DNA from 3 places in the Janthinobacterium salmonicoloratum genome. Region 2 is predicted to be linked to each of the others. Evidence: predicted binding sites of a transcription regulator. Region 2 holds the regulator's gene; each other region holds the start of a gene.

Region 1 (10,076 bases), on a different contig from region 2:
GTCGTAGCGGTGGCCCATATGACCCTCCACCGTCGGACGGCTCCATACCAGCTCACCCGTCATCGGGTTGCGCGCCTCGACACGGCCCACGATACCGAATTCGCCGCCCGACACGCCCGTCAGCAGCAAGCCTTCGGCGATCAGCGGCGCGGCCGTCATCGAGTAACCGGCCGCATAATCGTCGACCTTTTCCTTCCAGACAATCTTGCCCGTGTTTTGATCCAGCGCCACCAGGTAAGCGTCGAGCGTGCCGAAGATGACCAGATTGCCGTACAGGGCGGCGCCACGGTTGACCACGTCGCAGCACGGCATGATGCCGTCTGGCAAACGATGCTCATACTTCCACAGCTTCGCGCCCGTTTTCAAGTCGACGGCAAAGATGCGCGAATACGATGCCGTGACGAACATCTTGCCGTTGTGAATCAGCGGCTGCGATTCCTGACCCCGCTGTTTTTCGCCGCCAAACGAGAACGACCAGGCCGGCACCAGTTTGGCCACGGTCTTGTCATTGATCTGCGTCAGCGGCGAATAGCGCTGGCCCTGCGTGCCCATGCCGAACGACAAGACGCTGGATGGATTCTTCGCCGTGTTGTCGAGCATGGCATTCGTGACATTGCCCACGTCGGCCGCCTGGACCAACGAGGCGACACTCAAACCGACGACGATCCCCATGATTTTTTTCTGCACAATCATCTCCCTCTGTTTTATTAGTATGTGTGTGTATCAGGTCTTGCGGTGCTCATGCGGCTGGGCATGCAACAGCGCGCATTCTTCATCGGTGAACAGGCGCGAGCGCGTCAGGAAGCGCTTGCCCGTGCCGTTGTCGAGTGAAAACATGCCGCCATTGCCATCGACCACATCGATAATCAACTGGGTATGCTCCCAGTACTCGAATTGCTCGAGTCCCATGTAAAACGGTGTGCCATTCAAATTGCCGAGATAGATGTCGGTATCGCTGACATCGAACTCGCCCAGCGCGTAACACATGGGCGCACTGCCATCACAGCAGCCGCCCGACTGGAAAAACATCAGCGGGCCGTGACGCTGGCGCAACTTGTCCATCATTTCCAGCGCCGCTTCGGTGGCGACCACCCGGGCAATTGCTGCACTCATGGCATCCCTTTCTGCGCGCCGCACCTGGCTTGACAGGCGCGGCGCGTGTGCCGGTTTAGAAGAAGCCCAGCGCTTTCGGGCTATAGCTCACCAGCAAGTTCTTCGTTTGCTGGTAGTGATCGAGCATCATCTTGTGGTTTTCACGGCCGATACCCGATTGCTTGTAGCCACCGAACGCGGCGTGGGCGGGATACAGGTGGTAGCAATTGGTCCACACGCGGCCCGCCTGGATGGCGCGTCCCATGCGGAAGGCGCGCGAACCGTCGCGCGTCCACAAGCCGGCACCCAGGCCGTACAAGGTATCGTTGGCAATCGCCAGCGCTTCGGCCTCATCCTTGAAGGTGGTCACGGACACGACGGGCCCGAATATCTCTTCCTGGAAGATGCGCATCTTGTTATTGCCCTTGAACACGGTCGGACGCACGTAATAGCCGCCCTCCAGGTCGCCCGCCTGCGTGTTGCGCTCGCCGCCGGCCAGCACTTCGGCGCCTTCCTGGCGACCGATGTCGAGGTAGGACAGGATTTTCTCCAGCTGCTCCTGCGACGCCTGGGCGCCGATCATGGTGGAAGAGTCGAGCGGGTTGCCCTGCTTGATGGCGGCCACGCGCTTCAAAGCCCGTTCGATGAATTTTTCGTAGATCGATTCCTGGATCAGCACGCGCGATGGGCAAGTGCACACCTCGCCTTGATTCAGCGCAAACATGGTGAAGCCTTCCAGGCACTTGTCGAAATAATCATCGTCCGCATCCATCACGTCTTCAAAGAAGATGTTCGGCGACTTGCCACCCAGCTCCAGGGTGACGGGAATCAGGTTTTGCGCCGCATAGCCCATGATCAAACGGCCCGTGCCCGTTTCACCCGTGAAGGCGATCTTGGCGATGCGCTTGCTCGACGCCAACGGCTTGCCCGCTTCCAGACCGAAACCGTTGATGATGTTCAACACGCCCGGTGGCAGCAAGTCGCCGATCAGCTCGATCAACACCATGATGGACGCCGGCGTCTGTTCGGCCGGTTTGAGCACCACGCAATTGCCGGCGGCCAGGGCTGGCGCCAGTTTCCACACGGCCATCAGAATCGGGAAATTCCATGGAATGATCTGGCCCACGACACCCAGCGGCTCATGGTAGTGATAGGCATAGGTTTCCGCATCGATTTGCGCGACGGAACCTTCCTGGGCGCGGATGCAACCGGCGAAGTAACGGAAATGGTCGATGGCCAGCGGAATGTCGGCATTCATCGTTTCGCGGATCGGCTTGCCGTTGTCGATGGTTTCCGCCGTGGCGATCAGGCTCAGGTTTTGTTCGATGCGGTCGGCGATGCGATTCAGGATGTTGGCGCGCTCGGCAGGCGAAGTCTTGCCCCAAGCATCCTTGGCGGCATGCGCAGCATCCAGCGCCAGCTCGACGTCTTCCGCCGTGGAACGGGCGATTTCGCAAAACGGCAAGCCCGTGATGGGCGTGATGTTAGGAAAGTATTCACCTTTTACTGGTGCAACGAATTTGCCACCGATGTAATTGTCATAGCGTTGTTTGAAGGGATTGGCTACGCCCAGTTTGCTGATGTCTGCGAGATTCATGTCGTCCTCTATCGGGTTAATTAGAATGGAATTGCTGTAATTAAAACCAAACGTCCTGGTACAGATGGGGTGAGTACACGCAGTCTTCCGCAAATGCCGTGCCAGCTCGCTGCCCCACTACAAACTTAGCGGGTTTTACCCTTGTTACAAGGGTGTGGCGTCCCTACCGGCACGCTTTTCAGCGCATCCCCGGGGCATGAAAGGAGGGCGTGGGCCTGTTTGCGTTTTGAACAAGGTGGCGGCGTCCTGTTCCAATGCGGGCCAGCCCTGCTGCTGCGCCCTTTCGCCGCTGCACAATGGAACAGGTGTACCAGACTGGAACACCTGTCCCAGCTTGCCTAGCGAATGACCACGCCCCATGGCAATTCACCTACGGCAATATCGGCCACCTTCTGCGCGCTGGCCGTGTCGATGACGGAAACACTGTTCGAGCGGCCATTGGCCACGTACAGCTTGGCGCCGTCGGGCGTGATGGCCATATTCCATGGGCGCTTGCCGACGGCAATGGTGGCCGTGACCTGGTGGCTGACCGTGTCGATCACCATCACCGTGCCGTCCGTGCCATTCGAGACATACACCTGCTTGCCGCTGGGATGGACCACGATGCCATTGGCATTCTTGCCCGCTGGAATAGTGGCAATCGCCTTTCGCGCGGCCATATCGATCACGTACACGGCATTGACCAGTTCGCACGCCACATAGGCGCGGCCGGAGTCCGGACTGAAACCGATGCCGCGCGGACGCAATCCCACGGCGATGGAAGCCACTTGGCGGCGTTGCGCCACATCAATGACATCGACTTGCTCAGCCTCTTCCGCACTGACCAGCAGCCAGCGCCCATCCGGGCTGAAGACGGCATGTTCCGGGTTGCGTCCCTGCACCTTGATGTCGGCGAGCAAGACGCCCGTCTGGCCATCAAGTAAGGCCACGCTATTATTTTCCTCGACGGCCACGGCCACGAAATGACCGTCCCGGGAAGCGCTGACGCCTTCAGGCGACTTGCCCAGCGCCACCGTGCGCAGGGGCGTGCCGGCAGCGTTATCGATCAGCAGCAAGGCGCTGCTGGCCGCATCCGTGACAAACAATTGCCGCCCGGTGGGGTCGGCGGCGATGCCGCGCGGACGCTTGCCTGCCGCGATCTGGCGCACCACCTGGTCGGTCGCCGTGTCGATCACGCTCAAGGTGCCCGATTTTTCATTGGGGACATAGGCAAACGGAGCGGCCTGGATGGCGCTGCTGGCGAGTGCAGGCAGCAACCAGCACACCTGGCGCAAGCGCGAGAAGAAGTTGGGCATAATCACCTTTTCAATGGCAAAACGTTGGAAAAGCGCGCCGTATCGGCGCATCTGACCGTTGCTGCATGCAAACGCCGTGCCACTGACACGCGTATAATTTCAGCCCACCAATGGAGACATGGCAGGCATATTGCTTGATAAGACTAGGCAGACCTGTACCGCGCACGCGATCAAGCAGGCTTTTATTCACATTGGAGAATCCGCATGCAGCACCGTTTCCGCCTGAACACCATCGCCAGCCTGTTTGTCGCCGGCAGCGCCACCCTGGCCCCCCACGTCTTTGCCGCAGAGTCCGCTGACCTGGCCGCGGGACAAGTCATGGATACGGTGGTCGTCAGCGGCAGCCGCATCGCCCACCCCAGCCAGGAAGTGCCGGCCTCGATCGACGTCGTCGACAGCGCCCGCATCCAGGAGGGCCAAATCCGCGTCAACGCGTCGGAAGCGCTGGCAGCCGTGCCGGGCCTGGTCGTGCAAAACCGCCAGAACTACGCGCAAGACTTGCAAATCTCGTCGCGCGGCTTCGGCGCACGCTCGGCCTTCGGCGTGCGCGGCGTCAAACTGATCAGCGACGGCATTCCCGCCAGCATGCCCGACGGTCAGGGCCAGGCCGCCACCTTCAACCTCGATACGGCCGAGCGCATCGAAGTGCTGCGCGGACCGTTTTCTGCCATCTACGGCAACCACTCGGGCGGCGTGATCCAGCTGTTTTCCAAGGATGGGCAAAATCCCCCGTCCGTGGAGCTGAACGTGACGGGCGGCAGCTACGGCACCAGCAAGGTGGACCTGACGGCGCAGGGCCAGGCAAGCGGCATCGGCTACGTGCTCGACGGCTCGCGCTTCCGCACGGACGGTTTCCGCGACCACAGCGCCGCCACGCGTGAACAGGCGTTCGGCAAGATCACCGTCAAGCCCACCGCGGACAGCAAGCTGACCATCGTCGCCAACAGCCTACATCAAGGCAACACGCAAGATCCGCTGGGCGCCACCTGGGCCACGTTTGCCCGCGACCCGCGCGCCGGCGACATCGACCCCAAAGATGACCAGAATCCGAAGCGCAGCTTTGCCGAACGCTACAACACGCGCAAGAGCATTGATCACCAGCAAATCGGCGCTACCTATGAACAGCGATTCGGCGAGGACCGCCTGCATGTGATGGTGTATGGAGGAAACCGCGATGTAATTCAATATCAGTCAATTCCACAGGCTGCTCAAATCTCATCGCCAAAAAATTCAGGTGGCGTGATCGATTTCCAGCGCAACTTCTACGGCATCGATACCAACTGGCTGCATGTCAACCAATTAGCGGGTGGCAAGTTGAGCACCACCATCGGCATCGATTACGGCCGCTCCAGCGATGACCGCACCGGCTATGAAAATTTCATTGGCAATACCTTTGGCGTGAAGGGCAAGCTGCGCCGCAACGAGCAGGATGTCGTCTCCAGCCTCGATCCGTATATCCAGGCGGAATGGCAAAGCGGGCCGTGGCTGCTCAGCGTAGGTTTGCGCTACAGCAAGATGAAGATATCGGTCAACGACCATTTCTTCAGCAATGGCAACGATAGTGGCAGCCTGGAATACAGCCACACGACACCGGTGCTGGGCCTGCTCTACAAGCTGACACCCAACGTCAACGTGTACGCCAGCGCCGCGCGCGGCTTCGAAGCGCCCACCCTGAACGAACTGTTTTACTCGGGTAAAGACAGCGGATTCAATTTCAACTTGAAACCCGCAACCAGCACCAACCTGGAAGCGGGCATCAAGGCCAGGATCAGCAACAACACGCATGTGAATGCGGCCGTGTTCCAGATCAAGACCAATGATGAACTGGTGGTCGACGGCCAGAACTCTGGTAACGGTCGCACCAGCTATATCAATGCAAGCAAGACCTTGCGCCAGGGCATGGAAGTGTCGCTGGATTCGAACCTGCCATATGGCTTCACGACAAAAGTGGCACTGACCAGCCTGCACGCCGTGTATGACCAGGCGTTTGGCAGCGTGCGCGAAGGCAGCCGCTTGCCGGGCGTACCCAGCGCCAACCTGTTTGCGGAACTGGCCTGGAAAGACACGCTGGACCGTTTTGGCGCGGCACTGGAAAGCGTGGCCAGCAACCAGGTCTACGCGGAAGACAGCAACAGCGAAAAGCCGGCGCCCGGCTATACCGTGTTCAATGCGCGGTTCAATGCCAAGCAAAACGTGGGGAACTGGCGCTTCAAGGAGTTTGCCCGCCTGAACAATCTTTTCGACAAGACCTACGTGGGTTCCGTCATCGTCGGCGACAGCAACAAGCGCTACTATGAAGCGGCGCCGGGCCGTAACTGGTTGCTGGGTGTCAGCGCCCAGTATTCCTTCTAATCAAAAAGCCCGCGCCTCTTCCGATGCGCGGGCTTTTAAACTAGAGCAAGCTGCTTCAGGGCCGTGCTTCCTTCACACCATATTTCTCAAAGATGGTTTTCAACTCGCCGCTAGCCGCCATCTCGTTCATGGCTGCCTGCAGCAATTTGGCCACGTCGAGCTGTTGCTTGCTGACGGCCAGGCCCACGGCCCAGCCTGCACGCGGCAAGCGGGCGAACGCTACTTCGCTCAAGGGGAAAGCGGGGTCACTTTTCAGCACCGATTCGATTTCCGAACGGTTGGCCAGCACGGCGTCGAGCTGGCCTGCCTGCAATTGCTGCAAGGCTTCGGCGGCCGTGTCGAAAATGCGCACGTCGTCACGGTACTTGCCATTGTCTTCGCCCAGCATCAGCATGGCCGCGATCGAGACCTTTTCCACGCCAATGCGCTTGCCGGCCAGCGAAGCGACGCCATCGAATTGCGGCACGGCTTGCGCGCTGCGCGCCAGGCGCACGGTTTCCACGTAGTATGGCGCGAAGATCTCAACCTTGTCGTTATCCGCCATCAACTTCTTGTCGACCGGTACATGCAACATCACATCGGCGGGACCATAACCGAGGTAATGGCCCTTCCACACCATATTGCGCAAATCGTCGTTGAGGTTTTCGCCCGCGGGAAATGGCAGCAAGCTCAGTTTTAAACCCAGCTTTTTCGCCAGCGCTTCGGCGATGTCGATATCGATACCCGCCCCCTTGTCGGAAAACGGCGCGAACTCGTTGTACACAGCCACTTTCAGGCTGCCCGACTGCTGCACTTTTTGCCAGTCGGCGCGCGCCGGCGCGGCTGCGCACAGCGCCAGGCAGGCGAGCGAGATCATCGCGCGCGCCCCCCGGAGTTGAAATGAACGCATGGGACTCCTTGGTGATCAATCGGCTCAGTTAGACTCGCGGCGGGTTTCCAGATAGGTCTTGATGGCCCACATGGCTTCCTGGTTGAATACACCCTCGAACGGTGGCATGTACACGGCGCCATTGCGTACCTTACCGTGACGGATGGTGGTCAGGTAGTAATTATCCGTCTCCTTGTAGCAAGCCTGTTTCTTTGTCTCATTCTTGATACCGAAGCAATCACGGTCGAGTTGGCGCAAGTCCGGCGCGATGCCGCCCGAGATGGCTTCGATGCCGTGGCAGCGGGCGCAATTCTGATTGTAGGCCGAGGTGCCCACCGTCAAAGCCAGCTTGTTGCCCCGATACGGATTTTGCTCGAGCCACTTGTCGCCCACCTTGGGCAAGCCCGTGGTGTCGACGCCTTGCGGCGTGACATTGCCGTGCGCATAGGCATGCGGCAAGGTCAGCAGGGAAGTGAGGGCAACGGCGCCCGCGGCCGCCACGCCGAGCAGGGTACGAATGGAATAGGTCATGCTGGTCTCCTTGGTTTTTTAGTGAATATCCAAGAAGAGCAAATGCCATGCCATGCATATATGCCCCACGTCCTGCCGCCCATGTATCAATTTGGAACAGCTGCAACAGCTAGTTGTGTCACCGCGCGCGTCAGGCGGCGGCCACCGTGCAGATGCTGTGCCGCTCCTGCTGCTCAAAAGTGATATGCACGGGCAAAAATCGGGCAATCACCTGCGCATTCGTCAATGCATGCTGCGAAACCTTGCTGCAACTGAAGGTACCGCCGCCCGCCAGCGCCATGGGCAGCAAGAGCTGATCGGCCAAGTGCTCGCCAACGGCCGCGTCCGTCTTCAGATAGGCGCGCACCTCGTTCAACAGACGCTTGGCCACGGACTCGGCCAGCAAGGACTTTTCGCCGAAAGAAGTAAACACTTCCGTGACATGCTCGTGCTCAAGCGTCAGCAACAAGACATTGCCCGGTCCCTGCTCCGCCGGCAAGCCGACGATACGCAGCTGCTTGCCGCTCCAGCCCATGCCGTTGGCGACACGCTCGAGCTCGCGCTGCGCCACATTCACATGCACGCCCGCCACCATGCTTTCCGCATACCCTGCCTTCTGTTCACCGCGCTGCAGCAATGCGATAGGCCGCAAGCGCTGGCACGGTTGCACGGTGGCAATCACCTCGCCGCCGCCAGCGGGATGAAAGCCGTAGCGTTGCAGCGCGATATCCACCTCGGCGCCCATCTGTTCCAGGATGCGGCCATACGCGCGCTGCAGAAAATGCACGGGCGGCGCCATGGCATTGTGCGTGCCTCCACTGATGCGCACGGTGGACGGCCCATCCGCATGCAGCAGGGCCGGCAGCAAGGTTTGCAGCACCAGGGTGCAACTGCCGGCGCTGCCGATGGCAAAGCGGTAGTCGCCACCGCGTATGGGGCCAGGCACGAATTCCAGGCTAGCTGCGCGCAGCGCCACCGGCGTCGTGCGCGCCCCGCAAATGGCGGCCGCCGCCTGCACGGCCAGCAAATGCTGGCGCAGCAGGCCGGGCTTTTCCCGCCCCGCGCGGATATTCGTCAAGCGGAATGCTTGCCCCGTGATCATGGACAGGCTCAACGCCGAGCGCAAAATCTGTCCGCCGCCTTCACCTTGCGCTCCATCTATTTCTATCATTTCTACTTTCCCTCTGTTAACCTTTGACGCAGACGACCTGCTTCAGGATATGCACGACATCGACCAGCTCGCGCTGCGCCAGCATCACCGCATCGATATCCTTGTAGGCCATCGGAATCTCATCGATCACGTTTTCATCCTTGCGGCATTCCACGCCTTGCGTGGCGCGGATCTGGTCCTCCAAGTTGAAGCGCCGCTTCGCTTCCGTGCGGCTCATCGTGCGTCCCGCACCATGGCTGCAGCTATGAAAACTCTCCGCATTGCCTTTACCGCGCACGATAAAACTCTTCGCGCCCATGGAACCGGGAATGATCCCCAGTTCGCCGGCGCGGGCCGACACGGCGCCCTTACGCGTGATCAGCACATCCTTGCCGAAGTGGTGCTCCTTCTGCACATAGTTATGGTGGCAGTTGACAGCTTCCACGTGCGTCTGAAACGGTTTATGGATGACCGTGCGTACGGCGGCGATCAAATTCTGCATCATCACTTCGCGGTTGTTGCGCGCAAAACGCTGCGCCCAGCCTACCGCTTCCACGTAATCCTCGTAATGCTGCGTTCCCTCTGCCAGGTAAGCCAGATCCTGGTCGGGCAGGTTGATGAAGTGGGTGCGCATATCCTGCTTGGCCAGTTCGATGAAATGCGTGCCGATGGCATTGCCCACGCCGCGCGAACCGGAATGCAGCATGAACCATACAGAACCCTGTTCATCGAGGCAGACTTCGACAAAGTGGTTACCGCTCCCCAAAGTCCCCAGGTGACGATAATTGTTCGTGTTTTTCAGCTTCGGCGTTTTCAGGCAGATCGCATCGAATTCGTCCTTCAATTGCAGCCACGCGGCATCGACCACCGAGGGCGGCGTATGCCAGGCCCCCTCATCGCGGCCACGGTGTCCGCGCGTCTTCGGCGACATCCCGTGCGGAATGGCGCGTTCGATGGCGCTGCGCAGCGGCGCCAGATTATCGGGCAAATCATTCGCCGTCAGCGTGGTCTTCGCCGCCATCATGCCGCAACCGATATCCACGCCCACGGCCGCAGGAATCACGGCGCCCAGGGTGGGAATCACGCTGCCGATGGTCGACCCTTTACCCAGGTGGACGTCGGGCATGACTGCGATATGCTTGTAAATGAACGGCAGGGTCGCCGTGTTGCGCAATTGTTTTTTAGCCGCTTCTTCGACAGGCACGCCACGGG
Region 2 (10,076 bases):
CGCATCAACCAGATGCTGGTCGTCGATGCCGACGGCAAGCTGGTGGGCGCACTGCATATCCATGATCTGACGCAAGCGAAGGTGATCTGATGGATAGCGTAGCGGACAACCTGGCGCGCGCGGCCAAGGTCAAACTGATGATCTTTGACGTCGATGGCGTGCTCACCGACGGCAGCCTGCATTTCGGCCCGGACGGCGAGATGATGAAAACGTTTAATGTGTATGATGGCCTGGGCATCAAGCTGCTGCAGGAATCGGGCGTGCAGACGGCCATCATCAGCGCGCGCCGCTCGGCCATCACGGCGCGCCGCGCGCAAGACCTGGGCATTACCCATGTGCACCAGGGCGGCCATGACAAGCTGACGCCGTTTCGCGAACTGCTGGCCCTGACGGGCTTGACGGAAGAGCAATGCGGCTATATCGGCGACGACGTCATCGATGCGCCCATCCTGAAACGCGTGGGCTTTGCCGTCAGCGTGCCGGGCGGGCGTCCGGAAGTGCAGGGGCTGGCGCACCATGTGACGCAGGCCGGCGGCGGCCGCGGCGCGGTGCGCGAGATCTGCGAATTCCTGCTGCGCGCCCAGGACAACTATGCGCGCGTCATGGCGCCGTTCCTGGAGTGAGGCGCGCCGCCTCGCCAGTGACCTTTGAAAGAGTGAAGCCCTATGCGTAAGCCAGGAGGCGCCCATCGCTGGCGCATGATTTTTACCGTGCTGGGCGCGGTTGTTGTCGCGCTGGGCAGCTTTTGGCTGCTCGAGGTGATGAACAAGAATAGCCTGGACATCACGGCCAGCAAGCATCTGGATGAGCCCGACTATTTCATCACCAATTTCAGCCTGGTGCGCATGGATTTGACGGGTAAGCCCAGCTATATCGTGTCGGGCACCAAGCTCACGCATTATCCGCTGGACGATTCGTCCGATATCGACCTGCCCTTCGTGCGCAAGCTCACGCCCGGCATGCCGCCGATGAACATGAATGCGGAACTGGCGCATATCGACCAGGACAATACCCGGCTGCAACTGCACCGCAAGGTCGTGATCGACCGCGTGGCCAGCCCGAAGGCGCAGAACCTGACGGTCAAGACGGAAGCGCTGACGGTGTTCCCGGACGAGGAAAGAATGGAAACGGACGTGCCTGTCGATATCCTGACGGGCGCCTCGCGCATCAATGGCATCGGCATGAAGGCCAATAACGCCACCGGCGTGGTGGAAGTGCAGAATGCGCTGCGCATGGTACTCCCGCCGAAACCGCGCCCGGCCGCTGCGGCAAAATGACAGAATGAAACAAGGAAACCATACTATGAAGAACATCTTGCTGTTGACACTATTCTCGACCGTTTGCTCGTTGGGCGTGATGGGCGTGGCGCATGCCGAGAAGGCCGATTCCGAGAAGGAGGCCGTCATCACTGCACGTAGCGGCCACGTCGATGACGTCAAGCAAGTGCGTACCTTGACGGGCGACGTCGTGCTGGTCAAGGGTACCCTGACCATGAAGGCGGGCCGGGCCCTGATCACGGAAGACCCGCAAGGCTACCAGTTCATTACCTTCTGGGCCGATCCCGGCAAGCTGGCCACCTTTCGTCAGAAGCGTGATGGCGCAGGCGACCTGTGGGTCGAAGGCGAAGCGGAGCGCGTGGAATACGACAACAAGACGGAAGTGGTGAAAATGTTTTCCAGGGCCAAGCTGACGCGCCTGGAAGGCACGAAAGTGACCGACGTGGCCAATGGCGCCTTCATCTCGTATGACAGCCGCAAGGAAGAGTTTGCGATGGAAAATTCCAACAGCGGCACCAGCACCCCGGATGGCGGCAGCGTGCGCATGGTGATCCAGCCGAAGACCAAGGCGCCAGCGGCGGAGAAAGCGCCGGCCACGCCTGCGCCAGGAAAGAAATAATGGACAATACACGTTGCGGCAGCACCCTGATCGTTCGCGGGCTGCAAAAAACCTATGGCAAGCGGCAAGTCGTGCATGATGTCTCGCTGCAAGTCGAATGCGGCGAAGTGGTGGGTTTGCTGGGCCCGAACGGCGCCGGCAAGACCACCTCGTTCTACATGATCGTCGGCCTGGTGCCGTCGGACGGCGGCAGCATCGATATCAGCGGTGTGGATATCTCCAGCCTGCCGATCCACCGCCGGGCGCAGATGGGCCTGTCCTACCTGCCGCAGGAAGCGTCCGTGTTCCGCAAGCTGACGGTGGAAGACAATATCCGCGCCGTGCTGGAAATCCAGACCGTCGAAGGCCGACCGCTGAAGAAAGCCGAGATCGAGGAGCGCCTGGATAAATTGCTGGCCGACTTGCAGATTGAAAAGCTGCGCGAGAACCAGGCGCTGTCCCTGTCGGGCGGCGAGCGCCGCCGCGTGGAAATCGCCCGCGCGCTGGCCACCGATCCCCGTTTCGTGCTGCTGGACGAACCGTTCGCCGGCGTCGATCCGATCGCCGTGATCGAGATCCAGCGCATCGTGCGCTTTTTGAAGGAGCGCAATATCGGCGTGCTGATCACCGATCATAATGTGCGCGAGACGCTGGGTATTTGCGACCGTGCCTACATCATCAACCAGGGCTCGGTACTGGCGTCGGGACGCCCCGACGACATCATCGCGAACGAGTCGGTACGCCGGGTCTATCTGGGCGAACACTTCCGCATGTGAGCCAATGAAACAATCATTGCAGCTGCGCACTTCGCAGCATCTGGCACTGACGCCGCAGTTGCAGCAATCGATACGCCTATTGCAATTGTCTACCCTGGAATTGCACCAGGAGCTAGAGCAATTGCTGACGGACAATCCCTTGCTCGAGCGTCTCGACGATCCGCTCGACCGTTCGCTGCGTCTGCTGTCCGACGGGGCCTTGAGTTCCACGGCCGCGCCGGCCGAAGCGCCGCCCCAGCCGCCAGGCCAGGAGGTGCCCGCAGCGCCGGCCGAAGCGGAAACCTTTGACGGCGAGGCGGGCGAGAGCCCGGCCGCCGCGGAGGGCGGCGACAGCGACTGGAGCGAGGCGAGCCGGGGCAAGGCGCCCGACGACGAAGATTCGCGCCCGCAACTCGAAGCCCACCACTGCACCCTGCGCGAGCACCTGATGGAGCAGATGCGCGTGACGGTGCTCGAATTGCGTGACCGCGCGCTGGTCGAGCTGATCATCGACGCGCTCGACGATAATGGCTACCTGGAAGAGTCGCTCGACGACATCCTGGCGCGCCTACCGGAAGAGCTGGAAATCGATGCCGACGAGATGCGCACGGCCTTGTCGCTGCTGCAAAGTTTCGATCCGCCCGGCGTGGGCGCGCGCAATGCGTCCGAATGCCTGGCCCTGCAAATCAAGCGCTTGCCGCATATCGCCATGGTGACGCGGCGCATGGCCCTCGTCATCGTGGAAAAGCACCTGGCCTGGTTTGCCCAGCGCGATTTCAACAAGCTGAAAAAAGCCCTCGATTGCGACGATGAAGACTTGCGCGAGGCGCAGACGGTGATTCGCCAGTGCAATCCGCATCCGGGTGCCGTGTTCGCTTCGGACGTGTCCGATTACGTGGTGCCCGACGTCGTCGTCAAGCGCGCGCGCAATGGCTGGCAAGTCACCCTGAACAACGATGTCATGCCGCGCCTGCGCGTCAACGCCATGTACGCCAACCTGCTCAAGCAGGGCAAGGGCGAGGGCGCCATGGGCGCGCAGTTGCAGGAAGCCAAGTGGCTGATCAAAAATATGCGCCAGCGTTTCGACACGATTCTGCGCGTGGCGCAGGCGATAGTAGAAAGACAAAAGAACTTTTTCTCGCATGGGGCCGTTGCCATGCGCCCCCTTGTGCTCCGTGAAATAGCTGATACACTGGGTTTACACGAGAGTACTATCTCGCGGGTAACAACTCAAAAGTACATGCTGACCCCGCACGGCATGTTCGAGTTGAAATATTTTTTTGGTAGCCACGTCGCCACCGAAGCGGGGGGCGAAGCGTCATCGACGGCGATACGGGCATTGATCGTGCAACTGACAGGAGCAGAAGACCCTAAAAATCCTTTATCCGACAGTAAGATTGCGGACATGCTGGGGGAACAAGGCATGGTGATTGCGCGACGTACTGTTGCCAAGTACCGGGAAGCGTTGAAAATTCCGCCAGTGAGTCTGCGTAAGTGTTTGTAAGTTTTTTTCGGTTCCTCTGCGGGCCGGATACGATGGACCGCACGAACCCGATCATCTTTAGGAGTGTGTATGAATCTCACCATCAGCGGACATCATCTCGAAGTGACACCAGCCATCCGTGAATACGTACAAACGAAGCTGGAGCGCGTGAAACGGCATTTTGATCAAGTCATCGATATCGCCGTGATTCTGACCGTGGATAACCTCAAAGAGAAAGAAAAACGTCAAAAGGCCGAAGTCAACCTGCGTCTGAGTGGAAAAACTGTCTATGTGGAAAGCCTGGCGCAAGACTTGTATGCCGCAATTGATAGCCTGATCGACAAGCTCGATAGGCAAGTGATGAAGTACAAAACCAAAGTGCAAGGGCACGGTAAAGAGGCGATCAAGCATCTGCCAGACAATTCGGACGAAGAATTCGCCGCCGCCTAAGAACACCAAAAAACCTACTGCGCGTCGCGATTTGCGGCCTCCGATGCTCACTGTGCATACGCACAGCTCCGCTTCTCAGCCACAACTCACATCTGCTCGCTACGGTTTTTCCACGTGTTCTACGGCCTGCGACTTTGAACCGGTTGTGATCAACTAAGGGCGCTCACTGCGCCCTTTTTTGCGCCTGCCGCCTTTGTCGGGCAGCACAATGGGAACGCAATGTTCCCCGCGCAGGCGCTAGAATGTTTGCACTTTCACTTCTTTCCTGCCTGCCATGAGCGACTTCGTCGAGACCTCCATCCGCAACCGCACCGGGCACATCGTGCTCGACCGTCCGAAAGCCTTGAATTCCCTGTCGCTGGAGATGGTGCGCGCCCTGAGCGCGGCCCTGCTGGCCTGGCGCGACGATCCGCAGGTGGACGCCGTCGTGATCCGCTCCAGCAGTGAAAAAGCCCTGTGCGCCGGCGGCGACATCCGCTTCTTTTACGATGCGGGCCTGGCCACGCCGCAAGGCGGCAGCGCCTTGCTGGAAGATTTCTTTACGGAAGAATATGCGCTCAACCATGTAATTCATTTCTATCCGAAACCGTATATTGCCGTGATGGATGGCGTGGTGATGGGCGGCGGCATGGGTGTGGCCCAAGCCGGGCCTGGCAACCGTCTGCGCATCGTCACGGGCCGCACGCGCATGGCCATGCCGGAAGTCAATATCGGCCTGTTTCCCGACGTGGGCGGCAGTTACTTCCTGTCCCGCCTGGCCGGTCAGCTGGGCCTATACCTGGGCTTGACGGGCTTGACGATCAACGCGGCCGATGCCCTGTACACGGGACTGGCCGATGTCTACCTGCCCGAGGCGCAGATGGGGGCGCTGCTGGCCCTGTTCGAATCGACGCCGGGCGAGGCCTTACCGGTGGCCATCAAGGCGCTGGCGGCACCGTTTCAGGCCGAGGCGGGCGTATCTGCCCTGGCCACGGCGCGCGCGGCGCTGGACCGCCATTTCGGCGCCGGGTCCGTGGCCGCCATCATGGCCTCGCTGGCGCAGGACGACAGCCCGTTCGCCGGCAAGGCCCTGGCGGCCATGCGCCTGCGTTCGCCGCTGATGATGTCGGTGACCCTGGAATTGCTGCAGCGGGGCGCCCACCTGGGCGTGGCCGATTGCCTGCGCATGGAGCGCAGCGTGGTGCGCCACAACTTCGAACATGGCGAAGTGCTCGAAGGCGTGCGCGCGCTGGTGGTCGACAAGGACAATGCGCCGCGCTGGAACCCTGCCAGCCTGGACGAGGTCGACGCGACCATGGTGGCGGGCTTCTTTGCCCCCGTCTGGCCGGCGCAAGCGCATCCGCTACGCCACCTGGATTAACTAGGAGCGCTCGCGGTGGCGTAGTACGACCCGTTCATTCGGGCCGAAGTATTGCGCCAGCCGTTCCGCCATGTACACGGAGCGGTGCTGGCCACCCGTGCAACCCAGGGCCACCGTCAGGTAGCTGCGGTTATCGGACTTGAATGACGGCAACCATTTTTCGATGAAGGCGCGGATGTCGGCCAGCAGTTCCAGCGCGCTCGGCTGCGCATCGAGGAAGGCGATCACGGGCGCGTCGCGGCCGTCGAGGGGGCGCAGCGCCAGGTCGTAATAGGGATTCGGCAAGGCCCGCACGTCGAAGACGAAATCGGCGTCCAGCGGCACGCCCAGCTTGAAGGCGAACGATTCGAAGAACAGGGTCAGCGGCGCGCGTTCGGAGGCGACGATATCCTTGATCCACGCGCGCAATTTATTGGCGCTCAGTTCCGACGTGTCGATCACATGGCCCAGTTGCTCGATGGCCGACAGGCGTTCGCGTTCTTCCGAAATGCATTCGATCAGGGTGCGGCGACTGGCCGGATTCTGGTTCGGACGCAATTCATGCGACAGCGGATGGCTGCGCCGCGTTTCCGAGAAGCGCGCCACCAGCGAATGCGTGGTGGCCGTCAAAAACATGACCTTGACGTCGTGCCCCTGGTCGCGCAACAGGGCCACATTGTGCGGCAGGCTGGTCAGCGACTCGGCGCTGCGCGCATCGACGGCGACGGCCAGTTGCGGCGTCCCTTCGTCGAGCAGGGTTTGCACCAGGCTGGGCAGCAAGGCCGGTGGCAGGTTGTCGACACAATAGTAGCCGGTATCTTCCAGCACATTGAGCGCGACGGATTTACCGGAGCCGGATATTCCGGTGATAAGGACGATATGCATACGTCGATCATACAATAAAGATCGGCGCTGCGCTCCCGAGGCAATGATCTTTACAAATTATTGCAATTTTGACTGTAGTGTTGGTTAAACAAAATCATCTCAGTAGGAACCTGTTCTGCCATTCAATTAGTCACCGCTCATTGCCAATCTCTGCCGCTCCATGAACTCCTGCAAGGTATCGATGCCGCGCAACTGCAGAATCGTGTTGCGCACGGCCGCTTCCAGCAGCACGGCGATGTTGCGGCCGGCGGCGACGGGGATGACGACCTTGCGCACGGGTAAGCCCAGCACGTCTTCCGTGGGGAACAGGAAAGGCAGGCGCTCGACTTCTTCTTCCAGCGCGTTGCGGCGCACCAGGTGCACGATCAGTTTCAAACGCATCTTGCGGCGCACGGCTGTTTCGCCAAAGATGGCCTTGATGTCGAGCAAGCCCAAGCCCCGCACTTCCAGCAGGTTTTGCAGCAGGGGCGGGCAGCGGCCTTCGATCATGTTGGGCGCGATGCGCGAGAATTCGACGGCGTCGTCGGCCACCAGGCCGTGGCTGCGCGAGATCAGCTCCAGGCCCAGCTCGCTCTTGCCCAGGCCCGAATCTCCCGTGATCAGCACGCCCACGCCCAGCACGTCCATGAATACGCCATGCATGATGATGCGCTGCGCCAGTTTTTTCGACAGGTACACGCGCAGGAAGTCGATCACTTGCGCGGCCGGCAGCGGGGTCGAGAACAGGGGGATGTTTTGTTCGTCGCAGATGGCGAGGATGTCAGGCGGCGTTTCCAGCCCTTGCGCGATGATCAGCGCGGGCGGACCGCCGGCGATCAGCTCACCGATCACGTGGGTGCGCGTGTTGACCTTCAGGCGCTGATAGTAATTGATTTCCTGGTGACCAAAGACCTGGATGCGGCCCGGATGGATCAGGTTCAAGTGGCCCACCTGGTCGGCGGCCGACGAGACGTCGCCCGAGATCAGGCGCTCGCCGCCGGGGAAGCCGGCGAACCAGCCCAGTTGCAGACTTTCACGATTATCGTCGTACAGGCGTTGTATCGTCAGCGGCGTTTGCAACATGGCAGTCTTCTTCAGGAGTGGAGGAATACCTGAAGTTTAACCCGCCGCTTGCAGACTGGGTTGCCAATTGACGATGCGCGAATGCACGGATTTCGGTTCCGGATCCGTGGCCAGCGCCGTGCGGAAGGCATCGTCGGAAAACATTTCGGCGATTTCCGACAGGATTTCCAGATGTTGCTGCGTGACATGATCGGGAATCAGCAGGAAAAACAGCAGATTGACGGGCTTGCCATCAGGCGACTCGAACGGAATCGGTTCGGCCAGGCGCACGAAGGCGCCCAGCGGCGCTTTCAAGGTTTTGCTGCCCTTGACTCTGCCATGCGGCACGGCCACGCCATGGCCCAGACCAGTCGAGCCCAGGCGTTCGCGGGCAAACAGATTGTCCGAGACGGTGGAGCGGGCGATGCCGTAATTGTTTTCGAAGATCAGGCCGGCTTGCTCGAAGGCGCGCTTTTTACTGGAGACTTCCAGGTCCAGCAGGACGTTTTCGAGGGATAGTATTTTGCTAAGATTAGTCATGACACTCAATGAAATGGTGCAATGCGCAGAGGGCTTGCGAGCCGAATTATAGGCCTGTTTCAGCGGCCTGTAACGCCAATTCTCAACAGTATACGCCCGCTGCGGGCGCGGTGGGCGCTACAGTCCGTCTCGCCATCATTTTAGCAAAAAAATAACGCCAGGGTGTATCGGCTATTTCTTGATTAAAAACACGCGGCGCGCCGGTTTTTCCGCCGCCGAATGCCGATTTTCCGATTTTTCAGCGTCTTTAAGATGCTCTGCGGCACTACTGCAACGTTGTTTTAAAACACAGCCAATATTCCTGTTGGCATGGTTTTGTGATGTTGCCTGGACTTACTGGCGCGCATTGCGCAGATTGCCCGGCATCACCCCGGTGCTGAAGTTGCTGCGCCACGGATTGATATCGAGGCCGCCACGGCGCGTATAGCGTGCATACACGGACAGTTTTTGCGGCTTGCACTGGCGCAAGATATCGACAAAGATGCGCTCCACGCATTGCTCATGGAATTCATTGTGCTCGCGGAAACCGATCAGGTAGCGCAACAGGCTTTCCTGGTCGATCTGCGGTCCCGCATACGTGATCTGCACGCTGCCCCAGTCGGGCTGGCCCGTCACCAGGCAATTCGACTTGAGCAGGTGCGAAACGAGTTTTTCTTCCACCGGTGCTTCATCCAGCGCCGCCTTCAAGAGCAGCGGCGAGGGCGTGTATTGCGTGATTTCCAGGTCCAGGCGGTCGAGCAGCACGCCGTCGAATTCGCCCATTTTCAGCTTGCCGAAATCTTCCTGCAAGGTCAGTTCCACTTGCACGGGCGCGCCGAAACCGTTCGACAAATCCTGCTTGAGCAGGGCCAGCAGCGCATCCGGGCTGTCCAGTTTGGTCTGGTTGAACGAGTTCAGGTACAGCTTGAACGATTTCGATTCGATGATGTTGGGCGAATCGGCCGGGGCGCTGACCTTGGCGATGGCCACCTGCGGCTTGCCGCGCTGGTTCAGCCACGACAGTTCGTAGGCATTCCAGATATCGAGGCCGAAGAACGGTAAGGTGCCGTGCAATTCCAGCTCGTCGCGCTTGCCTTGGCGCGGAATCGGAAACAGCAATTCCGGCGCGTAATCGGTGCGGTAGGCGGAGCTTTTGCCCAGGGGAGATTGTTCGGCGAGATCGTTGGTGGTGGTCATGGTGGCGTGGCTACAAATTCTGTGAAGGGTGAATGGTAGCTTATTTCAACCCAACGGCAAGGACCGGGGTCAGACCCGACGGGTCTGACCCCAGCATTTGCAGTTGGGTTACTGCGCCATTTACCCCAAGAATAATTTATACACAGGATTGCTGCTTTCATCCCAGTAACGGTAGCCCAGGGTATCGAGGAAGCGGGCAAATTCTCCCATCTCGTCGGGTGGCACTTGCAGGCCGATCAGGATACGGCCCACGTCGCCGCCCTGGCTGCGGTAATGGCACAGGGAAATATTCCAGTTCGGCGCCATGCTGTCGAGGAAGCGCATCAGCGCACCGGGGCGCTCGGGGAATTCAAAGCGGTACAGCAGCTCGTCCTGGGCCAGCCGGCTCTTGCCGCCCACCAGGTGGCGGATGTGCGACTTGGCCAGCTCGTCGTGGGTCAGGTCCAGGGTCTTGAATTCATGCTCTTCGAATTTCTTCGCCAGTACGCTCGACTCATGCCGGTCGGCAATCTGGATGCCGACGAATACGTGC
Region 3 (10,076 bases), on a different contig from region 2:
CTTTTCAGGCGTTTCTGCATGTCGAGCCAGGTGGCGTTCTGGATTTCCCACACTTCCGTCGTCAGGGTGCCGCGCACGGCACGGGCATTTTCGCGCGCCCCCGTCAGGCAGGCGAGGATGGAAGACGGATTGTTCGGGTCGCGCACCATGAAGTCGAGCACGTCGCGCGTGTGGAAGCGGCCATATTTATGGTCGTATGCGCTTTGCAGCTCGGAAATGCCCAGGGTGGCGCGCCAGCCCTGTTCCGCGTCCTGCTCGGACTGGGGCAGCATCGACGTTTGCATGTTGACGTCGAGCATGCGCGCCGTATTTTCCGCCCGCTCCGTGTAGCGGGCCATCCAGAACAAATGATCGGCAGTGCGGCTCAGCATGTTTTCTCTCCTGCAAAAGCGGATGTGGCTTCCAGTACCCAGGTATCCTTGGTGCCGCCCCCTTGCGAGGAATTGACCACCAGCGAGCCTTCGCCCAGCGCCACGCGGGTCAGGCCGCCGGGCACCATGGAAATCGTCTTGCCGGACAGCACGAACGGGCGCAGATCGATATGGCGCGGCGCGATGCCGGCGTCCACATAGGTGGGGCAGGCGGACAGGGCGAGGGTGGGCTGGGCAATGTAGCCGCCCGGATTGGCCAGCAGGCGCTGGCGGAAATCCTCGATCTGCGCCAAGCTGGACGCCGGTCCCACCAGCATGCCATAGCCGCCCGCGCCATGCACTTCCTTGACGACCAGTTTCGCCAGGTTCGCCAGCACGTAGGACAGGTCGGCCGGCTTGCGGCACTGATAGGTGGGTACGTTGTTGAGTATCGGTTCCTGCGACAGGTAAAACTTGATCATGTCGGGCACGAAGGGGTAGATCGACTTGTCGTCGGCCACGCCCGTGCCGATGGCGTTCGCCAAAGTCACCCGGCCCGCGCGGTACACGGACAGCAGGCCCGGCACGCCCAGCGAGGAATCGGAGCGGAAGGCCAGCGGGTCGAGGAAATCGTCGTCGACCCGGCGGTAGATCACGTCGACGCGCTTGGGGCCACGCGTGGTGCGCATGTACACGGAATTGTCGTTGACGAACAAATCCTTGCCTTCGACCAGTTCCACGCCCATTTGTTGGGCCAGGAAGGCATGTTCGAAGTAGGCGGAGTTGTACATGCCGGGCGTCATGACGACGACAGTCGGGTCGTCCACGCCCATGGGGGCGACGGAACGCAGGTTGTCGAGCAGCATGTCCGGGTAATGGTCGACGGGGGCGATGCGGTTGCGGGCGAACAGTTCCGGGAACAATCGCATCATCATCTTGCGGTCTTCCAGCATGTAGGACACGCCGGACGGCACCCGCAAGTTGTCTTCCAGTACATAGAACTCGCCCTGGCCGGCGCGCACGATATCGACGCCGGCGATGTGCGCGTAAATGTCGGAGGCGACGGCAATGCCCTGCATTTCCGGGCGGTATTGCGCGTTCTTGTAGATTTGCTCGGCGGGGATGATGCCCGCCTTGATGATGTTTTGCTCATGATAAATATCATGGATGAACATGTTCAAGGCTTGTACGCGTTGCACCAGGCCCGTCTGCATCTGCGCCCATTCGGCGGCGGGGATGATGCGGGGGATGGTGTCGAACGGTATCAACCGTTCCGTGCCGGCATCGTCGCCGTAGACGGCGAACGTGATGCCGACCCGGCGGAACGTCAGGTCGGCTTCGGCCCGCTTGCGGGCGATGGTCTCGGGGGATTGCTGCGCCAGCCAATTGTCAAATTCACGATAGTGTTCACGCACCTTGCTGTCCGTACCCACTTCATCCGCAGTCATTTCATTGAAAAAATTTGCCATGTTGTGATTTCCCTTGAGCCGTGTCTAGGTATAGCTCAGCAGGAAGCGTGCCAACAGGGCGGGCGTGAACAGGTGCAAATATGACCATTTTTGTGGCGTTGCGCCGCCACTCGCACCAATTCGGTGCGCTAGGTGTCACTCTTGGGGACGTCAGCGGGCTGGACGAAGGGCCGGCAATCGACGGGCACGTCGAAGATGAAGCTGGTGCCCGTTTCGGGTGCGCTGTCGACGGCGATGCTGCCGCCGTGGCTTTCGGCCACGTTCTGCACGAAGGGCAGGCCGATGCCCCAGCCTGGCGCGGGGTTGTCGTTCTCGCGGCGCAGGTAGTCGAAGATGCGTTTGGCCTGTTCCGGCGCGATGGCGGGGCCGCCATTGTGGACGGTGACGATCAGGCGTTCGTGGACCGCTTCCACATGCACGCTGATGGGCGTGTCGTCGCCATACTTGAGTGCATTGCCGAGCAGGTTTTCCAGCGCGCGCCGCAGCGAATTCTCGCACCACCAGCCGACGACGGCTTGCCCGCTGACCTGGCATTTGTCCGGCTGCTGCAGGTTGACCTGGCTGGCCACGGCATGCACCAGGGGCAGCACATCGAACTGGCTCAGGGCCAGCGGCAGTTGCTGGCCCTGGTGGTAGCTGAGGCCATCGAGCAATTCCTCGATCATGCTGTCGAGTCGCTTGCTGTGCTCGGCAATCTTGTGCGCCAGCAATACCACCCGTTCCGGGTCCGCTAGCCTGAGCAGCAGCTGGGCGCTGGTGCTGATCACGGCCAGGGGATTGCGCATGTCGTGCGACAGGCCGGCTGCGATGCGGCGCCGGAAGCCTTCGTGCATGCTGGTAAATTCGCGTATCGATTCGCGGATGCCCACGTCGATCGATGCGTTGATCACTTGCCAATCCTTGCCGCGCAAGCTGATGCCGGACTCATGTGCGACGGCGGCGAAGCAGTCGCGGAAAATCTGGTATTCCTGGATCACTTGTTCCGGGCCGTAATTGGTCATGCGCGCCCGTTCGTTGCCATGCACGGCGGGAACGTTGCTGTTGCTGGTGGCATTTTCGCGAGGGTGGCCCGGGGTCAGCGCTTCGGCCAGGTTATCGAAAAAGGCCGGCAAGGTATTGGTGAGTATGGGTGTCAGCAACTCGTCAGCGCCTTGTACGCTGGCGCGCACGCGCTGTTCCCAGACGCTGAGGACGGCGTCGCGCATGGCAAAGAGGCGCTGCGCGCGCTGCAGTGGATGGCGCGCGCCTGCCTGGCGATCCGCCTGATGATCCGTGGTAATACTCACCTGAACTCCCTGACAGGAATGGCTATGCTTTCAATAGTATGCGCCTAATCCGCCGCCAGGGAAACGCCTTATTGTCCAGTATCGGCCTGCCAAAGGGCCGCATGCAGACGGGAAAGAGAGGCTGACCAGTCGGCCAGCGAAAAGTTTTGCGGATCGTCATGACCGTTCGCAAATCCCGTATCGAGCACGGCGTGGAAGGCGGGGATCAGCCACGTGCCCTTGCGCACGCTGGCGGCGATATACAGCAGGGCCAGGCGCTCGTATTGCGCGGGCGTAAAGCCGGGATCAGGAGCCAGGCCATCGTTGCCCTTGCCGCCGCCAGGCACGGAGTGGCGCGGCTGCACCAGTTCCACGTGCAGAAACAGGCCCGTCAGCGAAGGCTTGTCCTTTTCCAGCTTGCTGGCGTAGCCGGGCGTGCCAAAGTCGCGCACGGCCAGTGAATCGCCGAGGCGGTTCACGTACACATGGCCTTTCGGGCCGCCGCCCAGCGCCGGATTGCGCAAGGTAAAGTCGTTGAAGTCCCAGCTGGCGTCGTTGATATGGCCGGGAATGGTTTCTAACAAGAAATTCGGGTAGCTGGTGTCATGGATGACGAAATAGCGGGCCATGGGCGCGGCCAGCCGGCCCACGGCGCGCGACAGGGGAGCGTCGACGGCGCCGCCCACGTCAGCTTCGACGATGCCTTGCTCGGCCAGCCAGGCGCGCAGGCGGGCCGGGGCGATGCCCGTGCGCTGGCCGATGCGGGCGGCAAGAAAGTCCGGCAGCGGCGCACTGTCGCCCAGGCGCGCATACAGTTTCACAGGGCGCAGCAAGCACGTGGCTTGCGCCCGCGCATCGCCCTTGAAACCGCTTTTCCAGGCGGCATACGGGCAGGCGGCTTGCTTCTGGGCAGCGGCCGGCAGGGATAGGCACAGCAAGAGCAACAGGGCAGGGAGTCGTTTCATGCGGGCATTGTCGCCGAAGCGCGCCTTGCGGCACAGGCGCGCACGCGAAAAAAAAGCTGCCCCGTTCATGGGACAGCTTTGGCGCAGGCTGGCGGAGGCTGAGTTAGAACGCCACGCTGCCCGACAGGACGAAGGTGCGCGGCGCGGCCAGCACGAGGCTGCCGGCGTCGAACGAGGAGACAGCCGATGCCCAGTAGCTGCGGTCGGCAACGTTGTCGATGCGCGCCCGCAAGGTCACGTCACGGCCCGCCACCTGCGTCAGGTAGCGCGCGCCGATATCGACGCGGGTCCAGGATGGCAACTGCTTGCTGTTGGCCAGATCCGCATACTGTGTCGAGGTGTAGACGGTACGGGCGTTCAGCGACAGGCCAGGCGTGCCGGGGACATCCCATTCGCCGCCCACGCTGAGCTGTGTTTTTGGCGCGCCGATGGCATCCTTGCCATTGTTGGCCGGTTTGTCCGTCTTGCGCTGTTCCGTATCGAGCCAGGTCAGGCCGCCCAGCAGGCGCACCCCTGCCATTGGCGTACCGAAGAGTGACAGTTCCAGGCCCTGGTTGCGCTGTTCGCCCGACAGGGTAGCGCGCGAGCCGACCACGGCCGGCAAAGGCTTGGCCGTGGAAAACAGGGCGGCGCTCATGCCCAGCCTGCCACCGTCGTACTTGATGCCGATTTCCTTCTGCTTCGACTTGTATGGCGAGAATACCTCGCCCTTGTTGCTCAACGGCAGGTCGTTCTTGCCATCAAAATAGGTACCGCTGGCAACGGGTCCCTTGACCAGCGCCTCGATGTAGTTGGCGTACAACGACACGTTCTTGCTGGCCTTGTAGACGATGCCGGCCACGGGCGTGGTGGCGCTCTTGTCATAGCTGGAGTACTGCACGGCCGTGCCGTAGGCATACGCCGCGTCGCGGATCTGCTGGCGGCGCAGGCCCACGGTCAGCAGCAGCTTGTCGTCGAGGAAGGCCATGGTATCGGCCACGGCATAGCTGTTGAGGATGGTTTTCTGGGTGAGGCGCGGGTCGCTCATCACGCCGCCCGAGTTCGGGGGCAGGGTGGGTAGCATGGCCACGTCCAGCGGATGGTAGATATTCGTCGGCAAACCCGCGTAGTCACTGATCGCGTACGCATTCTTTGCTTCATTCCAGTGACCGGACCAGCTGGCCACCAGGGTGTGCCGGACGGTGCCCGTGCGGACCTTGCCCCGGATGCCCAATTCACCCGTGCGGATTTCCTGCTTGCGCGCATTATCGAAGCGGTACACGCTGGCATCGCCATTGAGTGAGCTCAACGTCGGTTGGGCCAGGCTGTTCGACTCCTTCGTCGAACGGCTGCCAAACGCGGCCCATGCCACCACATCCTTGGCAAGGTCCACTTCGGCGCGCGCCGTGCCGAACACATCGTGTTCCTTCGAATAGCTCCACGGCTGGGCAAAGTTCTTCGATGCATCGGGCGCGCCTGGCAAGGCCGTCAGGCTGCCGGTACTGATGGAAGGGCGCGGCGCCGTCAAGTCGAAATTCTGGTAGCCGGCATCGGCCGACAGGCGGTAGCCGCGGCCACGATAGTCGAGGCCCATCGAGAACATGCCCACGTCGTGGTCTTCGCGCTTGATGCTGGTCTCGCCCTGGCGTTTGGCGGCATTCACGCGCACGCCAAATTCCTGGTGCTCGCCAAAGCGGCGCGCCACGTCGATGGCCGCATAGGCATGGCCGCCCGATTCCACGCCCAGCGTCAATTCCGTCAGCGGTGTGTTGCCGGCACGCTTGGGCATCAGGTTGATGGCGCCGCCGATGCCGCTGCCGCCCGGTGCCGCGCCATTCAGGAAGGCGCTGGCGCCGCGGAACACTTCCACGCGCTCCAGCAGTTCCGGCGATACATATTGACGGGGCAACACGCCGTACAGGCCGTTATACGCCACGTCGTCCGAATCGAGGGCGAAACCGCGTATCACATACACTTCCTGGAAATTGCCATAGCCGCGCGACATGCGCACGGCCGGATCGCTTTGCAGCAAGTCCCCCACGCTGCGCGCTTGCTGGTCAGCAATGAATTGTTGCGTGTAACTGGTGCTGCCGAATGGCGAGTCCATCATGTCCACGGCGCCGAGGATGCCCGTGCGTCCGCCGCGCGCCACCTGGCCACCCGCATAGGCTTTGGACAAGCCTTCCGCCGAGGCATCTGCCGAGGCATTCACGACCACCGTGGGCATGGTTTGCGCGTCGCTGGCCGGTGTCGCAGCAGTGGTTTGGGCTTGGGCGGCGGCGCTGGCCAGCAGGAAGGCGGCCAGGGCGAACGGGGTAGGGGCTAGGCGGAAGGTGCGCATGGTATTATCTGGATATTAATGAGAATGATTATCATTATATTCCAGCGCGGCGCGGGGTGTGAGAAAGTGTGAGAATGCCATAAAAAAAGTCGCCATTTGTACAACACTTGGTAGCCAGGCACTGGAATCTGGCGGAAAAAGGTGCGCCACACGATACCTTGTGGATTTATTAATGCTCGTTGCGCAGTTTCGCTAAAATGGGCCATCGCGCCCGGCGCCTACAGGAAACCGCATGCCATTGCACCGCCATCTACAGTCTGCTTCCATGCGCATGCGCATACGGAGCGGCTTGAGCCTGAAAGGCGCGGCCGTCGCGCTGATCCTGGCCATGCACGCGCTGGGACTGTATTTCCTGCTCTTGCCGGCTAGGCAGCTCAAGCAATATACGGAAGTGGCTTTCATGACCTTGCTGCCGCCCCGGCCAACGCCGCAGGCGCCGCCGATGGCCTTGCCGATGCCGATGCCGGCTCCCATGCCGCGCGCACGGGCTACTGCGCCGCCCGCCGTCCCTGACATGTCTGCCGTGACGGCACAAACCATTACCGTCCCCGCCGAAGAATTGCTCGACGCGCCTGCCACCGCGCCGTCTGGCGCAGACTTGCGCACGCGCGTCCGGTTGGCTGCGGGCGCCGCCGACAAGGCCCTGCGCGGCGAGCTGAAGCAAGACCAGCCATGGCTGGCCGCAGCCGACCTGAAGAGCGAAAGCACCTTCCAGAAGCTGGTTGCCTCCGCCTGGCGCGGCGGCCCCGTCATCCGCGTGGAGGAATACCTGACGGCCGATGGCCGGCCCGCCACGCGCGTCGTCAGCGCCGGCGGCGCCACGTGCTACGGCATGGATGCAAACCCAGGCGCTGGCGCCGACCCGTTCAAGACGGGCGGCAAGGTGAAACGCGTGCCTTGCCCAGGCTAAATGCCGAGTCGATGGCAGGGTTTTGACGGCGATTCCGGGGCAGTCACCCCCGGCCGGGCATCAAATATGCTAAGTTGCGTCTGCAATTCATGTCGACACGACCCAGGACGCCCATGCCACCCGAACTCCTCATCCTCGCTCCCAGTCCTTCGGCTGCAGTCAACGCGCAGCTGGAACAGCAATATACCTGCCACCACGCCTGGCAAGTGCCGGCGGACGAGCGCCACGCCTGGCTGGCCCAGCGCGCGCCAGCCATCCGCGCCGTCGTCACGACGGGCGCGCTGGGCTTGAACGCCACCGATATGGGCTTGCTGCCCGCGCTGGAAATCGTCGCCGTCAATGGCGTCGGTCTCGACGGCGTGGCGCTCGACCTGGCGCGCGAGCGCGGCATCGCCGTCACCACCACGCCGAACGTGCTGACGGATGACGTGGCCGACGTGGCGCTGGCCTTGCTGCTGGCCAGTGCGCGGCATATCGTGACACTCGACCGCTTCGTGCGCGATGGCGGCTGGGAACGTCGTGAGGCCATCGCCCCCGCATCTAGCCTGCGCGGCAAGACGGCCGGCATCTTCGGCTTCGGCCAGATCGGGCAAGCCATCGCGCTGCGCCTGGCCGTTTTCGGCGTCCAGATCCGCTACTTCCAGCCGCGCGCCATTGCCGGCACTAGCGTGCCGCGCGCGGAATCCCTGCTGGCCCTGGCGCAGGAAAGCGATTACCTGATCGTCTGCGCGCCGGGCACGCCGGCCACGCGCAAGATCATCGACCGCAGCGTGCTCGATGCGCTGGGCCCGCAAGGCACCCTGATCAATATCGCGCGTGGCGCCCTCATCGATGAAGACGCCCTGATCGCCGCCTTGCAGGATGGCCACCTGGGCGCGGCCGGTCTCGACGTGTTTGCGGACGAACCGCGCGTACCGGCCGCCTTGCGCGCCTTGCCGAACGTGGTGCTGACGCCGCATGTGGGCAGCCTGACCGTGGAAACGCGCCATGCGATGGGGCAACTGGTGGTGGATAATCTGGCCGCACACTTCGCCGGCTTGCCCCTGCTCACGCCAGTAAAGACCTAGCCGCCCGCCACGTACAGCGTATCGTTTTCTGGCGCCAGCGAAATGCATTAACATCATGTAGTGGCATTTTTACATGGATGAAGGAGCGGCTATGCATACGATACTGGTGATGGGCGCAGGTTTTGCGCTGCTGGCACTTTGCCTGCTGCTGGGGTGGAGTAAGGGCGCGATGGCGCACGCGGCATTGGCTTTCATTCCCTTGTGGCTGCTGGGCGCCGGCATCAACATGGCGGTGGGCGTGCTCGTAGCCGGCTATTCCATCGCCGAGGAACTACCGATTTTTGCAGTAATTTTTGCCGTGCCAGCCTTGCTGGCCGGTTTTTTGTGGTGGCGTTTACAACGCGCCTGAGCCGCCAGCCCATGGGCAGCACCGCCAGCACGGCCAGGATTGACGATGAAAGAGTATTTATGGAATTGACAAAATCGCTGTTGCGCCCGCGCGGCGGGCAGGACAGCGGCAAGGTGGGCATGATCGAGCTGTTCTTCGACCTGGTGTTCGTGTTTGCCGTTACGCAACTTTCGCACGGCTTGCTGGCCCACTTGAGCGCCATGGGCTGGCTGCAGACGGGCTTGCTGCTGATGGCCGTCTGGTGGGTATGGATTTTCACATCGTGGATTACCAACTGGCTCGACCCAGAGCGCATTCCCGTGCGCATCAGCCTGTTTGCGCTGATGCTGGGCGGCCTGATCATGTCGGCCTCGATTCCCGAAGCGTTCGGCACGCGGGGCCTCGGCTTTGCGGGTGCCTACGTGGCCATGCAAGTGGGCCGGCCCCTGTTTGCCTGGTGGGCCGTGCGCCATGAAGCGCTGGCACGCCGCCGCAATTTCCAGCGCATCGCCCTGTGGGCCGTGCTGTCCGGCATCTTCTGGATCGCCGGCGGCCTCGCGTCGCCCGAGCAGCGCATCTTTTGGTGGGGCGCGGCCCTGCTGATCGACCTGGCGGGCCCCTGGATGCAATTCGGCATGCCGGGCCTGGGCCGCTCGACGATCGCCGACTGGGATGTCGATGGCGGTCACATGGCCGAGCGCTGTGGCCTGTTCGTCATCATCGCCCTCGGTGAATCCTTGCTGGTGACGGGCGCCACGTTCGCGGGCCTGGAATGGACGCCTGGCAACTGGCTGGGCTTTTTGTCGGCCCTGGCAGGCAGCATCGCCATGTGGTGGATTTACTTTGACACGGGGGCTGAAGCGGGTCATCACCGCATCGCCCACTCGAAGGACCCGGGCCGCATCGCCCGCAAGGCCTACACGTATATCCACGTGCTGATCGTGGGCGGCGTGATCGTCAGCGCCGTGGCCGATGAGCTGGCCCTCGTGCACCCGGACGAGGCGAGCTTCGCCGGCATCAGCGCCTTGCTGGGCGGCCCGATCCTGTATCTGCTGGGCAATGCGCTATTCAAATGGGTCAGCAACGACCGCGCCACGCCGCCGTTGTCGCATCTGCTGGGCATCTTGATCATCCTGGCCTTGATCCCGATGGCCTACGGCCGCTTGTATTCGCCTTTGACCCTGGCCTGCATCACCAGCTGCGTACTGGTATTGGTGGCTGTGTGGGAACATATGGCGCTGCGCCGTCCGCCGCCGGAGATCGATCTCTGATGCCTGCTTGCGCTTAGCTGGACGGCGTGATGCCGTCCGGATCGCTGCGCGTATCAAGCTGCAGTTGCAAAAACGCCAGGTCCAGCCAGGCGCCGAACTTGGTGCCCACCTGCCGCATCAATCCCACTTCC

The links. The regulator sigma-54, encoded in region 2, starts transcription at its own class of promoters, with help from an activator protein. The targets are predictions, from matches to a motif close to TGGCANGNAANCTGCTTT.
Region 1: the regulator sigma-54 is predicted to act here: its motif matches at 4,049-4,066, upstream of ACQ4WY_RS28070 (beta-propeller fold lactonase family protein).
Region 3: the regulator sigma-54 is predicted to act here: its motif matches at 1,855-1,872, upstream of ACQ4WY_RS00745 (circularly permuted type 2 ATP-grasp protein).

The regions. Positions count from the first base shown of each region.
Region 1 covers NZ_JBNYXV010000012.1:3,832-13,907, reverse strand. The annotation lists gene ACQ4WY_RS28085 (PQQ-dependent methanol/ethanol family dehydrogenase) at 1-672, opposite strand, end outside; gene ACQ4WY_RS28080 (DUF779 domain-containing protein) at 724-1,113, opposite strand; gene adh (aldehyde dehydrogenase) at 1,169-2,689, opposite strand; gene ACQ4WY_RS28070 (beta-propeller fold lactonase family protein) at 3,028-3,984, opposite strand; gene ACQ4WY_RS28065 (TonB-dependent receptor family protein) at 4,189-6,336, shown strand; gene ACQ4WY_RS28060 (substrate-binding periplasmic protein) at 6,392-7,225, opposite strand; gene pedF (cytochrome c-550 PedF) at 7,250-7,735, opposite strand; gene rtcA (RNA 3'-terminal phosphate cyclase) at 7,866-8,885, opposite strand; gene ACQ4WY_RS28045 (RtcB family protein) at 8,902-10,076, opposite strand, start outside.
Region 2 covers NZ_JBNYXV010000002.1:186,917-196,992, reverse strand. The annotation lists gene ACQ4WY_RS14060 (KpsF/GutQ family sugar-phosphate isomerase) at 1-90, shown strand, start outside; gene ACQ4WY_RS14055 (KdsC family phosphatase) at 90-623, shown strand; gene lptC (LPS export ABC transporter periplasmic protein LptC) at 666-1,277, shown strand; gene lptA (lipopolysaccharide transport periplasmic protein LptA) at 1,303-1,896, shown strand; gene lptB (LPS export ABC transporter ATP-binding protein) at 1,896-2,651, shown strand; gene ACQ4WY_RS14035 (RNA polymerase factor sigma-54) at 2,656-4,134, shown strand; gene hpf (ribosome hibernation-promoting factor, HPF/YfiA family) at 4,204-4,563, shown strand; gene ACQ4WY_RS14025 (enoyl-CoA hydratase/isomerase family protein) at 4,838-5,923, shown strand; gene rapZ (RNase adapter RapZ) at 5,924-6,787, opposite strand; gene hprK (HPr(Ser) kinase/phosphatase) at 6,914-7,849, opposite strand; gene ACQ4WY_RS14010 (PTS sugar transporter subunit IIA) at 7,886-8,368, opposite strand; gene queF (NADPH-dependent 7-cyano-7-deazaguanine reductase QueF) at 8,702-9,544, opposite strand; gene ilvA (threonine ammonia-lyase, biosynthetic) at 9,665-10,076, opposite strand, start outside.
Region 3 covers NZ_JBNYXV010000001.1:172,100-182,175, forward strand. The annotation lists gene ACQ4WY_RS00740 (alpha-E domain-containing protein) at 1-371, opposite strand, end outside; gene ACQ4WY_RS00745 (circularly permuted type 2 ATP-grasp protein) at 365-1,819, opposite strand; gene ACQ4WY_RS00750 (sensor histidine kinase) at 1,948-3,105, opposite strand; gene ACQ4WY_RS00755 (hypothetical protein) at 3,174-4,049, opposite strand; gene ACQ4WY_RS00760 (TonB-dependent receptor) at 4,153-6,369, opposite strand; gene ACQ4WY_RS00765 (hypothetical protein) at 6,602-7,279, shown strand; gene ACQ4WY_RS00770 (2-hydroxyacid dehydrogenase) at 7,393-8,346, shown strand; gene ACQ4WY_RS00775 (hypothetical protein) at 8,438-8,695, shown strand; gene ACQ4WY_RS00780 (low temperature requirement protein A) at 8,761-9,945, shown strand; gene ACQ4WY_RS00785 (GNAT family N-acetyltransferase) at 9,959-10,076, opposite strand, start outside.